2 linked regions of the Prochlorococcus marinus str. MIT 0918 genome follow. The protein of the gene in region 1 binds, or shares a complex with, the protein of each later gene. Links are inferred from orthologs where the notes say so. Each region holds a gene or a part of one and is shown in the gene's direction. Other genes may lie near its edges.

Region 1 (5,489 bases):
TTGATGCTCCACATTCAATAGCCCGTGAGAGTTATACCTATAAAGAGCTTGCTGACAAGATTTCAATAGCTGCAGCTGCTTTTAATTCTTTAGGAGTAAAAAATAATGATGTTATTGCGTTGTTTTCAGAAAATAGTCCTCGATGGTTAATTGTTGATCAAGGTTTGATGAGGTTAGGGGCTGCTGATGCTGTGAGAGGAGCTTCAGCGCCAGTCGAAGAGCTTCGTTATATCTTGGATGATTCTCAATCAGTTGGTTTAATAGTTCAATCAGCAAGCTTGTGGGAAAAACTTTCGTTAAATCAAGAGCAAAAAACACAATTAAAATTTGTTTTACAGCTAGAGGGAGAGACTAAAGATGGTTTGATTAAATGGGAAGACTTTATGCGAAGTGGAGAAAAGTATCTTCAAAAGCCCGTTGCAGATAATTGTTCCAATAACATTGCAACTATTTTATATACTTCTGGGACTACTGGTCGCCCTAAAGGTGTCCCTTTGACTCATGAAAACTTTCTGCATCAAATGCGATCTTTAGCATGTATTGCGAGCCCTTCTCCGGGTACACCTCTCCTTAGCGTTTTACCTATTTGGCACTCTTATGAAAGGAGTGCTGAGTATTATTTCTTTTCTTGTGCATGTTCTCAGAACTATACAACTATTAAACATTTAAAAGATGATTTAAAAAAGGTTAAACCTGTTGTTATGGCAACAGTTCCAAGGCTTTGGGAGGCGATTAAGACCGGTTTTGATGATGCGTTAAATAAAATGCCTCGCTCTCGTCAATTAATTATTAAAGCTGCTCTTTCTAATAGCCATTGTTTTAAATTAGCTTTAAGGGAATCACGTGATTTGTTATTGGTAAATGTAAAAGTTTATAGGAGAATATTATCTTCTTTAGAAGTTGTTTATCGTTGGCCTTTTCATTGTCTTGCTGCTTTAACTTTGTGGCCCAAAGTTCTTAAACAACTTTCGGGTGGTAGGTTGCAATTCCCAATAAATGGAGGGGGGGCAATAGCTCCTCATGTTGATGAGTTTTTTGAAGCTCTTGGAGTAGAATTATTAGTTGGCTATGGACTTACTGAGACAAGCCCTGTCTTAAGCTGTAGAAGAACCTGGAGGAATATTAGGGGCAGTTCAGGATTGCCCTTGCCTCAAACAGAGTTTCGTATAGTTGACCCTGAGAAAGGTACGCCAATGCGATTTTCTCAACAAGGAAAGGTTTTGGTGCGAGGGCCTCAAGTAATGAAGGGTTATTTAAGAAAACCAGAAGAATCTCTAAAAGTACTTGATTCAGAAGGATGGTTTGATACTGGTGATCTTGGAATGTTGCTTAAAGACGGAACAGTTGTGCTTACTGGAAGAGCTAAAGATACTATTGTTTTAAGTAATGGGGAGAATATTGAACCAGGGCCATTGGAAGAAGCTTTGGTTTCTAGTCATCTTATTGAACAGTTAATGATTGTTGGTCAAGACCAAAGGCAATTAGGGGCTTTATTAGTTCCTAATGTTGAACAAATGTTGATTTGGGCATTAGAAAAGAATTTGTCTTTAGGAGAAGACTTGGGGGGCTCTTTTGGTGATAAGAATTTAAGAAAGTTTCTTAAGGGAGAAATTAATAGGCTGCTTTCTATTCGCCAAGGTTCTCGTTCTGATGAAAGAGTAGCCGGGGTGGCTTTAGTTAAGCCATTTTCAATTGAGAATGGCTTATTAACGCAGACGTTAAAACAAAGACGCGATAGGATTGCAAAACGTGATCGTAATGCTATTGAAGATATTTTTGGTTTATAACTTTTTTCGTGGAAAATTTAGTTAAACTATTTCACATTGGCTGAGAACCTTGGCCTGAATTGCTTTTTTATTAATGTCTGAAGTAACTACTCTTTCAATTAAACGTTCTATCACTATTAGAGCTGTTGTTACTCCTGCTTGGAAAGAAGAAGCTGAGAAGGAAATAAGCTCGGCTATTTCAACAAGTGATCAGCAATTAGCTCAATTAGAACAAGAAGGTCAACAAGTTGTTGAAGGGTTAAGAACTCAAACTTCAAATCCTCTTGATCCTCGAGTTCAAGAACAAGTTGCTCAAGTTCAGCAACAGGTCGCAATGAAACGTTCTGAGTTAGAGGAACAAAAACGAAACTTGTTACAGCAACAAGCTCAAATTAGAGAGTTAGAGATGGAAGAGATTGTTGAACAAGGCCAAATAGAGAGTTTTTGTGATCTAAAAAAAGGAGATAACTTGGTAGATAAAATGAAGGTTTCTTTGCTTGTTAGAGATGGCGTTGTTGAGTCTATAGATCAAATTTGATTTTTGATTTATTTCTTTTTTAATACATTCTTGGGAGTTTTATAAATTAAATGCAAGCAAAAAAAGTAGAAGCATGCACTTTGAGAACTAACATGATAAATAACTGGTCTGATCAAGTGATCTGAGTCTAAAAACTTGAGTCACTTGTTTAGGTAAAATACTCAAAACTAAGTCCAAGACACAATTATGGCATCACACGACATTTTTATGCCAGCCCTTAGTTCAACTATGACTGAGGGGAAGATTGTTGAATGGTTAAAAAAACCTGGTGAAAAGGTTGCAAGAGGAGAATCAGTTCTTGTCGTTGAATCGGATAAAGCTGATATGGATGTTGAGTCTTTCCAAGATGGGTTTTTGGCTGCTGTTTTAATGCCTTCGGGTAGTACTGTTCCAGTTGGTGAAACAATAGGTTTGATTGTTGAATCAGAAGGCGAAATAGCATCTGTTCAAGCCAATAACCCACCTCAGTCAAAAGGCTCTATTTCCAAAGAGTCTTCTCCCACAAAGGACAAAAAGAAAATAACTGCTTCTCAAACCCCAGCCAAATCTGCTTCTCCATCTGCTGTAAAGCAAAAACTACCTTCTTCAGTTCAAATTCCTCATAGAGCTGTAGTAAATACAGGTAGGGTTATTGCTACTCCTAGGGCTAAAAAACTTGCCTCTCAACTTGGCGTTGACTTAAAAACAGTTCCTGGCAGCGGCCCTCATGGAAGAATTCAAGCTGAAGATGTTCAGAAAGCCCAAGGCCAGCCTGTAACTGTTCCTTGGATTGCTGAAAGCAATGCTCCTGCCTCGATTGCTTTTGAGAAAGCTTCTGTTGCAAATCAGCCTTCTGATAATTCTGTCAAACGTATTGATGAAATCCCCAAGGGCAATAGTTTTGGTAAACCAGGAGAAACAATTAAATTCAATACACTGCAGGAGGCTGTAAATAGAAATATGGAGACCAGTTTATCTGTTCCATGTTTCAGAGTGGGATATGCGATTACAACAGATAAACTTGATCATTTTTATAAGCAAGTAAAGCCTAAGGGAGTCACAATGACAGCTTTGCTTGCAAAAGCTGTTGGAATCACTTTAGCTAGACATCCTCAATTAAATGCAGCTTGGAGTAATGACGGTATGGTATATCCCAATCAAGTAAATGTTGCCGTTGCAGTAGCAATGGAGGAAGGGGGGCTTATAACACCTGTGCTTCAAAATGCAGATATTGTTGATTTGTTTGAATTGTCAGCACAATGGGCTGATTTAGTTAAGCGTTCTAGAGCTAAGCAATTGCAACCTAATGAATACAATAGTGGGACTTTTACTCTTTCAAACTTGGGTATGTTTGGAGTAGATAGATTTGATGCGATACTTCCTCCTGGGACGGGAGCTATTCTCGCAGTTGCTGCCTCATTGCCTACAGTCATAGCAGGTAAAGATGGATCTATTTCAGTGAAACGTCAAATGCAAGTAAATCTTACTGCTGATCATAGAGTGGTTTATGGTGCTGATGGCGCAGCTTTCTTGAAAGACCTCTCGCATTTGATTGAGAATAAACCTGAAAGTCTTGCTGCTTAAAGATTAGTATTGTTCTTAAAAATGGATTGCGTTAGTTAATTAGGTGATGATTGAAATTGTTATCTGAATCCAGAGATTTTTTACTCAGTTCTTATGACTATGAGTTGTCAAATCAACTCATAGCTCAAGAGCCTATTGAGCCAAGGCATGAAGCTCGCATGATGGTTGTCTCTAGGCAATCTGAAGATTCCTTAGAAATTAGTCATTCGAAAGTTTGGGATTTAACTACGGAGCTAAAAGAAGGGGATCTATTAGTGATGAATGACACTCGTGTGTTAAGAGCAAGATTAAAAGTCCGATTAAAAAATGGTGGTTTGGGAGAACTTTTGTTATTAGAACCTAAAGGTGATGGGAAATGGTTGTGCCTAGTAAAACCTGGAAAAAAAATGAGACCTGGTGATTGTTTTTTGTTAGAAGCTGGTGGAAAACAATCTCTTTCATTAACTATCGTTGACAGAGATGTGAAGACTGGAGGTCGAATTGTTCAGTTCCCTAAATGCTTTAGTGATAGAGAGAAGATTGAACACTGCCTTGACTTGTACGGTGAGATGCCTGTACCCCCATATATTCATAGGCATGATTCAAGTAATGATCAGCGATATCAAACTAGATATGCATCTCGCCCAGGCGCTGTGGCAGCTCCAACAGCAGGCTTACATTTTAGCGATGATCTTTTGGATGATTTAGCTAAACGCGGAGTAGAACAAGCAAGAGTGACACTTCATGTAGGCCTTGGAACTTTCCGACCATTGGAAGAGGAGAATTTGGAAAATTTACAACTCCATAGTGAGTGGGTTGAGGTGAAGCCAGAGGTTGTTTCAGCCTGTCAAGCGTGTCAATTGAGAGGAGGACGCATTATTGCTATTGGGACAACAACTGTAAGGTCTCTTGAAGCATCATTTATAGCTGGAGGAGGGTCCCTTAAACCATTTAAAGGAACAGTTGATTTAGTTATTAAACCTGGTTATAAATTTGGAGTTGTTGATGGGCTATTGACAAATTTTCATTTACCAAAAAGCTCATTGTTATTATTGGTAAGTGCATTTATTGGCCGGCAGAAACTGCTTGAGTTCTATCAAGAGGCAATAGAAAGAAAATACAGGTTCTTTTCTTATGGAGATGCAATGTTTATCTCTCCAGATGCTGTTTTACCCTCTGCCCGACTTTATTAGTTATTGCTTGGCTGTTGAATAATACCTGTTGGGACATCTTCAAACATTATTGATGAAAGATAACGCTCTGCAAGATCTGGAAGAACGACAACAATTGTTTTCCCAGCAAATTCATCTTTCTCGGCCAATCTAATGGCTGCTGCAGCTGCCGCTCCACATGATATACCAACCAATAAGCCTTCTTCTTTCGCTAAGCGAAGTGCCATGGCTATTGATTCATCATTAGTGACTTGTTCTACTTGATCAACCAGTTTTAGGTCTAGGTTCTTAGGGATAAAACCGGCGCCAATCCCTTGGATTTTATGAGGTCCAGATTTAACTTCTTCTCCGTTGAGAGTTTGGGAAATTACAGGACTATGAGATGGCTCTACTGCTACGGACAGAATACTTTTGCCTTTTTCTTCTTTTAAATAACGAGAAACTCCTGTAATAGTTCCTCCAGTACCTACT
Region 2 (5,418 bases), 910 kb from region 1 along the record:
AACCATGTAATCGATTAACTCCTTCAATATTGATTTGGGATGATCCAGCCCCTTTAATGTTTGCCCCCATTTTGTTTAACATATTTGCTAGATCTTGTATTTCTGGCTCTTCAGCAGCATTCTCAATAATAGTGGTCCCATGAGCCAGAGTTGCTGCCATTAAGATTGTTTCAGTTGCACCAACACTTTTACATTTAAAGTTTATTTTTGTACCTATTAATTTTCTGAGTGGATTAGTGATTTTAGCAATTATATTTTCATCTTTTATTCTTACATTAACTCCTAATGCTTGCAGCCCATTAATATGCTCATCAATAGGCCTTGCGCCGATCCTGCAACCTCCTGGTAAAGGGATTTTAACTTCTTCGAATCTTGTAAGAAGCGGTCCTATGCAAACTAAGCTAGCCCTGAGAGCATGAACTAGTTCATAAGGTAATTCTTTTTGATTGCCATTTAATCCAGATGCATTTATTTGGAGTTTATTCTTGTTACGTTTTATATTTGCCCCTAAAGATTTTAGAATATTTGTCATTACATCAATATCGGTAAGCTTTGGAATATTATTGAGAACAAGAGTTTCTTTACATAAAAGAGATGCCGCCATCAAAACTAGTGCAGAATTTTTGGCACCACTAATATTTACATGACCCGATAAACAAGATTTCCCTTCAACCCTTAAATACGGTAAAAGACTATCTTCTTTGAGTATTGATGACACGCTATGCATGTCTTAAATGAAACCATGAATACCCCTATCATGCAAGGTTATATAAAGTCGTCTAGCTTTATGAAATAGAAAAAGACTTTTCACTTAAAACCTAGGGCAGTCAGATCACATTCTTATTTAGCTAAGGAGAAGTAGATTGATGCTTTTTTATAGTGAATTGATCATGCGGATGTGGCGGAATTGGTAGACGCGCATGTTTCAGGTACATGTGGCTTTGTGCTATGGGAGTTCAAGTCTCCCCATCCGCATTAATGAAATATTTTGCTGCTTATTCGATTTAAATTCTTATTTACATCCTCCTTTTTTGGTAACTGATAAAGAATCTTTTAAAAAATTATTTAGAATAGAAATTCTAGTTCTTCAAGAGGTTTAAAGATTAAAACGTCTGCTCTGACTTTGATTACTAGTTCTCGGAATCCTTTAGTGCGCCGCTTGAAAGCATTATCTGCTCCTAAGGAACGTTATCAAAAATCAAGTTTCTTACTTGAAGGAAGTAATTTGTTGAAAGAAGCTTTAAAAACTAGTTCGCTGCCTTCTGAAATAATTGCCACTCCAGAATGGATTGAAAAACATTTAGAGATAATGGAATGTTTACCTGAAAGTGTTCGCCTTCATCTTGTTTCGAAATCTGTGCTTAAGGCATCTCTTACAACTGTAAACCCAGATGGAGTTGCATCTCTTTTGTCTTTAGATTCGCTCCCTAAAGTAAACGATAAAGCTGATTTCATTTTAGCTCTTGATAGATTGCAAGATCCTGGCAATTTAGGAACTTTGTTTAGAACTGCTTTGGCCGCTGAAGTAGAAGATGTTTGGTTAGCGATGGGAGCAGATCCACTTAGTCAAAAAGTTTTAAGATCATCTGCTGGAGCAATTTTCCATCTTCCTTTTCAACGTTTAGGTAATTCTGAAGAAGATGCTGTTAATGAATTGTTTACGAAGTTAAAAATGGCTAAAGATAGAGGATTCCAAATTGTTGGAACTTATGGGCCAGGAGCTCATGCAATTACAAGGGTTTCTCCCTATTGGGAGATTAATTGGAGTGAGCCAACTATCTTAGTTTTAGGGAATGAAGGCTCAGGCCTTCATCCGAAAATCCAAGCTTCTTGTACGCATGCAGTAACGTTGCCTCATAATGTACTTGTTGAGTCTCTAAATGTTGCATCTGCAGCCGTTCCATTACTGTTGGAACGGTTGCGAGCCAAAATGACCTCTTAGTACCCTGAAAGAAAGGTGAGTCAAACAAATTACGATTTCGATGTAATTGTCATTGGGGCAGGTTATGGGGGCTTTGATGCCGCCAAACATGCTGCTGAACATGGTTTGAAAGTGGCAATTATTGAATCTCGAGAAATGGGTGGCACATGTGTTAATAGAGGTTGTGTCCCCTCAAAAGCATTGTTGGCAGCAAGTGGCAAAGTTCGGGAACTTGCTGATTCTGATCATCTTGCTTCGTTTGGTATTCATTCAGCACCTGTTAGGTTTGAACGAAGCAAAATTGCAGATCATGCAAATAATTTAGTTTTGAACGTGCGAAATAATTTAACTAAGACTTTAGAAAGGTCAGGTGTAACTATTTTGCAAGGCAAAGGTCGGTTGGAAGGACAACAAAAAGTTGGTCTAAGAGAAAATAATGGTGTCGATCGAGTTTTAGTCGCTAAAGATGTGATTTTAGCTACTGGATCAGATCCTTTTGTCCCTCCAGGGATAGAAATTGACGGCAGAACAGTTTTTACAAGTGATGAAGCAATTAGTCTTGAATGGCTTCCAAGATGGATAGCCATTATTGGAAGTGGTTATATAGGTCTTGAATTTGCAGATGTTTATACAGCTTTAGGTTGTGAGGTGACCATGATAGAGGCTTTGGAAAGAGTCATGCCTACTTTTGATCCTGATATCACTAAGATTGCTTCTCGCAATTTAATTGCTGGTCGCGATATAGATGCTAAGTCAGGTTTACTTGCAAGTAAGGTAACGCCAGGATGTCCAGTTAACATCGAACTTTCTGATGTTAAAACAAGAGATTTAGTAGAAGAATTAGAAGTTGATGCTGTACTTGTAGCTACGGGAAGAATCCCTAGTAGTAAGGATTTAAATTTAGAATCTATGGGTGTTAAAACCAATAGAGGTTTTATTCCTATTGATGACTCAATGAGGGTTTTGGTTGATGGTAAGTTAGTCCCCAATCTTTGGGCTGTTGGGGATGTTACTGGGAAATTAATGTTAGCTCATACAGCTGCAGCACAAGGCACTATCGCAGTTGATAACATTCTTGGTGTCGATAGAAATATTGACTATAGAAGTATCCCTGCGGCCACTTTTACTCATCCAGAGATTAGTTCGGTGGGATTATCTGAAGAACAAGCAAAAGAATTATCTAAAACCGATAGTTTTAAGCTAGGAATTGTTCGGAGTTATTTCAAAGCCAACTCCAAAGCTTTAGCTGAATTAGAGAGTGATGGATTAATGAAATTACTTTTTCGAAAAGATACTGGTGAAATACTTGGTGCACATATATATGGACTTCATGCAGCTGATCTAATTCAGGAAGTTGCAAATGCATTGTCTAGGAAACAGAGTGTATTGGAATTGTCTAGAGAAGTTCATACTCATCCGACTTTGAGTGAAGTTGTTGAGGTTGCTTATAAGCAAGCTGCTCAACAATTAAAAGGACAATAATTAATCTACTTTTTTTTAATGGAGATTCGTCGACGCCCACCTAATCCAAAAGTTAAGGTAGCTAATCTTGAGTATTCAATTCCTCATGCTGATGCAGAGCCTCGTAATATTCTTGAAAAAATAGTTTGGGAAAAAGATAGAGAAGTTAGTGTTGCCCGTAAAAATATCCCTTTAGAGAAACTCAAATCAAAAATTGAAAAACTACCTCCTTGCAAAGATTTTTTAATGCAATTAAAAGAGTCTTCAGTTAAACCAGCTGTAATAGCTGAAATTAAGAAGGCTAGTCCTAGTAGAGGAGTTATTAGAAAAAATTTTGATCCTGTTGAGATAGCAGTTGCCTATCAAGAAGGAGGAGCAACATGTTTGTCGGTATTGACTGATAAAACTTTTTTTGCAGGAGGGTTTGATGTGCTTATGGAAGTTAGACAAGTAGTTGATCTTCCTTTGCTTTGTAAGGACTTTATGTTGCATCCTTATCAAATTTATCAGGCAAGATCTGCGGGAGCTGATGCAATTTTGTTAATAGCATCAATACTCTCAGATCAGGACTTAATTTATATGAGAAAAATTGCTTTAAACCTTGGCCTTTCAATATTAGTTGAGGTCCATAATTCAAAAGAATTAAAAAGAATTCTTGCCTTAGGTGGATTTCCACTCATTGGCATTAACAATAGAAATTTGACAACTTTTAAGACAGATATAAATAATACGGAGAAAGTTATTAGAAATTTTTCAAAACCTTTAGCAGATCAGGATGTTTTTTTAGTTAGCGAGTCTGGACTTTTTATTAGAGAGGATATTGAAAAGGTTTCGTCGTTTGGTGCTAGAGCAGTTTTGGTTGGGGAATCTTTGATGAGAAAAGAAGATTTAAAAAGTGCGTTGCAGGAAATAATCGGATTGTAATTTGAAAAAACCCTATTATTAAAGTTATTGTTCTAATAAAATGTTTAACGAATCTATTGCCTTTCAGGCAGCAGGCTTAAAAACTGTGTGATTTAAATGATAATTAGTGTTTTAACTGGCTTTGCTGCTGGAGCTCTTCACGTAATTGGTGGTGCTGATCATTTGGTTGCCATGGCACCTTCCGCATTTAACAAGCCTAGATTTGCCCTTAAAGATGGTTTTGCTTGGGGCTTAGGACATTCTACTGGTGTCCTTTTGCTATCAGTATTGGCAATATTGATTAAAGATTTTGCTCAAATAGAGCGAATGTCCACTATGGCTGAGTTAAGTGTGGGTATTTTTCTTTTAATAGTTGGTGTTCTAACTATTAAAACATCGTTAGGTCTTCATATTCATACTCATACTCATACTCATAGGAATGATGGGAAACATCAACATTTTCATTTACATTTAAGAGGTGGAAAAAAACATAATAGACATTCCCATACTTCTATAAGTCTAGGTTTACTTCATGGTTTAGCAGGTGCCAGTCATCTTATAGCTGTTATTCCTGCTTTGGCTTTGCCTAGAGTAGGTGCTGTTTTATATTTATTTTTTTATCTTCTAGGTTCTTTTTTATCTATGGGTGTAATTGTTACAGCAATGTCTTTAGCAACACTTAGAGCAGGTAAAAAAACAATTCCTATGTTCTTTGGATTTACTGGGGCTCTTTCTGTTATGACAGGATTCTTTTGGATTCATAAAACTTCAAGTTTTATTCTTTAAAATACAAGAATCATTATTATTGTATAGGAATTATTTTTTCAACAATTCCTTTAATTTGATTTTTATTTACTTTTCCAAATTGACGACTGTCGATACTTATTGATTTATTGTCGCCAATAATTTCTACACTATTTTCATTTATTTTAGAAATTCTTTTGACAATTAATGAATCTCTATCCAACGGGTTTTCTACTAAAATCAATAAGTTTTCTAGAAGAATATCTTTGTTAATAAAAAAAGGTTTGTAGATAAGAAAATCACCGTCACTAATTGAAGGGGTCATTGAATTCCCAACAACACGGCAGTGTCGTCGGGAACCAATTAATAAAAGCAAGAGAGATTTTAGA

What was found. Proteins that work in one complex are often made in the same cells at the same time.
Region 2: the proteins of O5636_RS08900 (region 1) and lpdA are in contact, whole or in part, in a crystal structure (PDB 1EBD), measured with the Geobacillus stearothermophilus proteins. The link is inferred for Prochlorococcus marinus str. MIT 0918 from one-to-one orthologs. Residues at the interface, in WP_033016211.1 of Geobacillus stearothermophilus: Ile130, Ala131, Met132, Pro133, Arg136, Arg140, Glu141, Asn155, Arg157; in WP_049624544.1 of Geobacillus stearothermophilus: Pro340, Ser341, Asp344, Tyr345, Arg403, Asp406, Val408, Glu431, Ala432, Gly433, Asp438.

The regions. Positions count from the first base shown.
Region 1 is NZ_CP114780.1:1,636,140-1,641,628, forward strand. Bases 1,799-4,678 are described here. They hold O5636_RS08900 (dihydrolipoamide acetyltransferase family protein), read left to right. Parts: upstream 1,799-2,490; coding sequence 2,491-3,867; downstream 3,868-4,678. Other genes in these bases: O5636_RS08895 (YlqD family protein), read left to right, coding at 1,861-2,304; queA (tRNA preQ1(34) S-adenosylmethionine ribosyltransferase-isomerase QueA), read left to right, coding at 3,924-4,678. Outside these bases: O5636_RS08890 (long-chain fatty acid--CoA ligase), read left to right, coding at 1-1,787; more of queA, read left to right, coding at 4,679-5,039; cysK (cysteine synthase A), read right to left, coding at 5,036-5,489.
Region 2 is NZ_CP114780.1:729,732-735,149, reverse strand. What follows is about bases 1,372-4,180. They hold lpdA (dihydrolipoyl dehydrogenase), read left to right. Parts: upstream 1,372-1,957; coding sequence 1,958-3,403; downstream 3,404-4,180. Other genes in these bases: trpC (indole-3-glycerol phosphate synthase TrpC), read left to right, coding at 3,422-4,180; O5636_RS03920 (TrmH family RNA methyltransferase), read left to right, coding at 1,372-1,942. Also shown: murA (UDP-N-acetylglucosamine 1-carboxyvinyltransferase), read right to left, coding at 1-727; more of O5636_RS03920, read left to right, coding at 1,124-1,371; more of trpC, read left to right, coding at 4,181-4,306; O5636_RS03905 (hydantoin utilization protein A), read left to right, coding at 4,403-5,071; sodX (nickel-type superoxide dismutase maturation protease), read right to left, coding at 5,088-5,405. UniProt on the Escherichia coli protein: Lipoamide dehydrogenase is a component of the glycine cleavage system as well as of the alpha-ketoacid dehydrogenase complexes.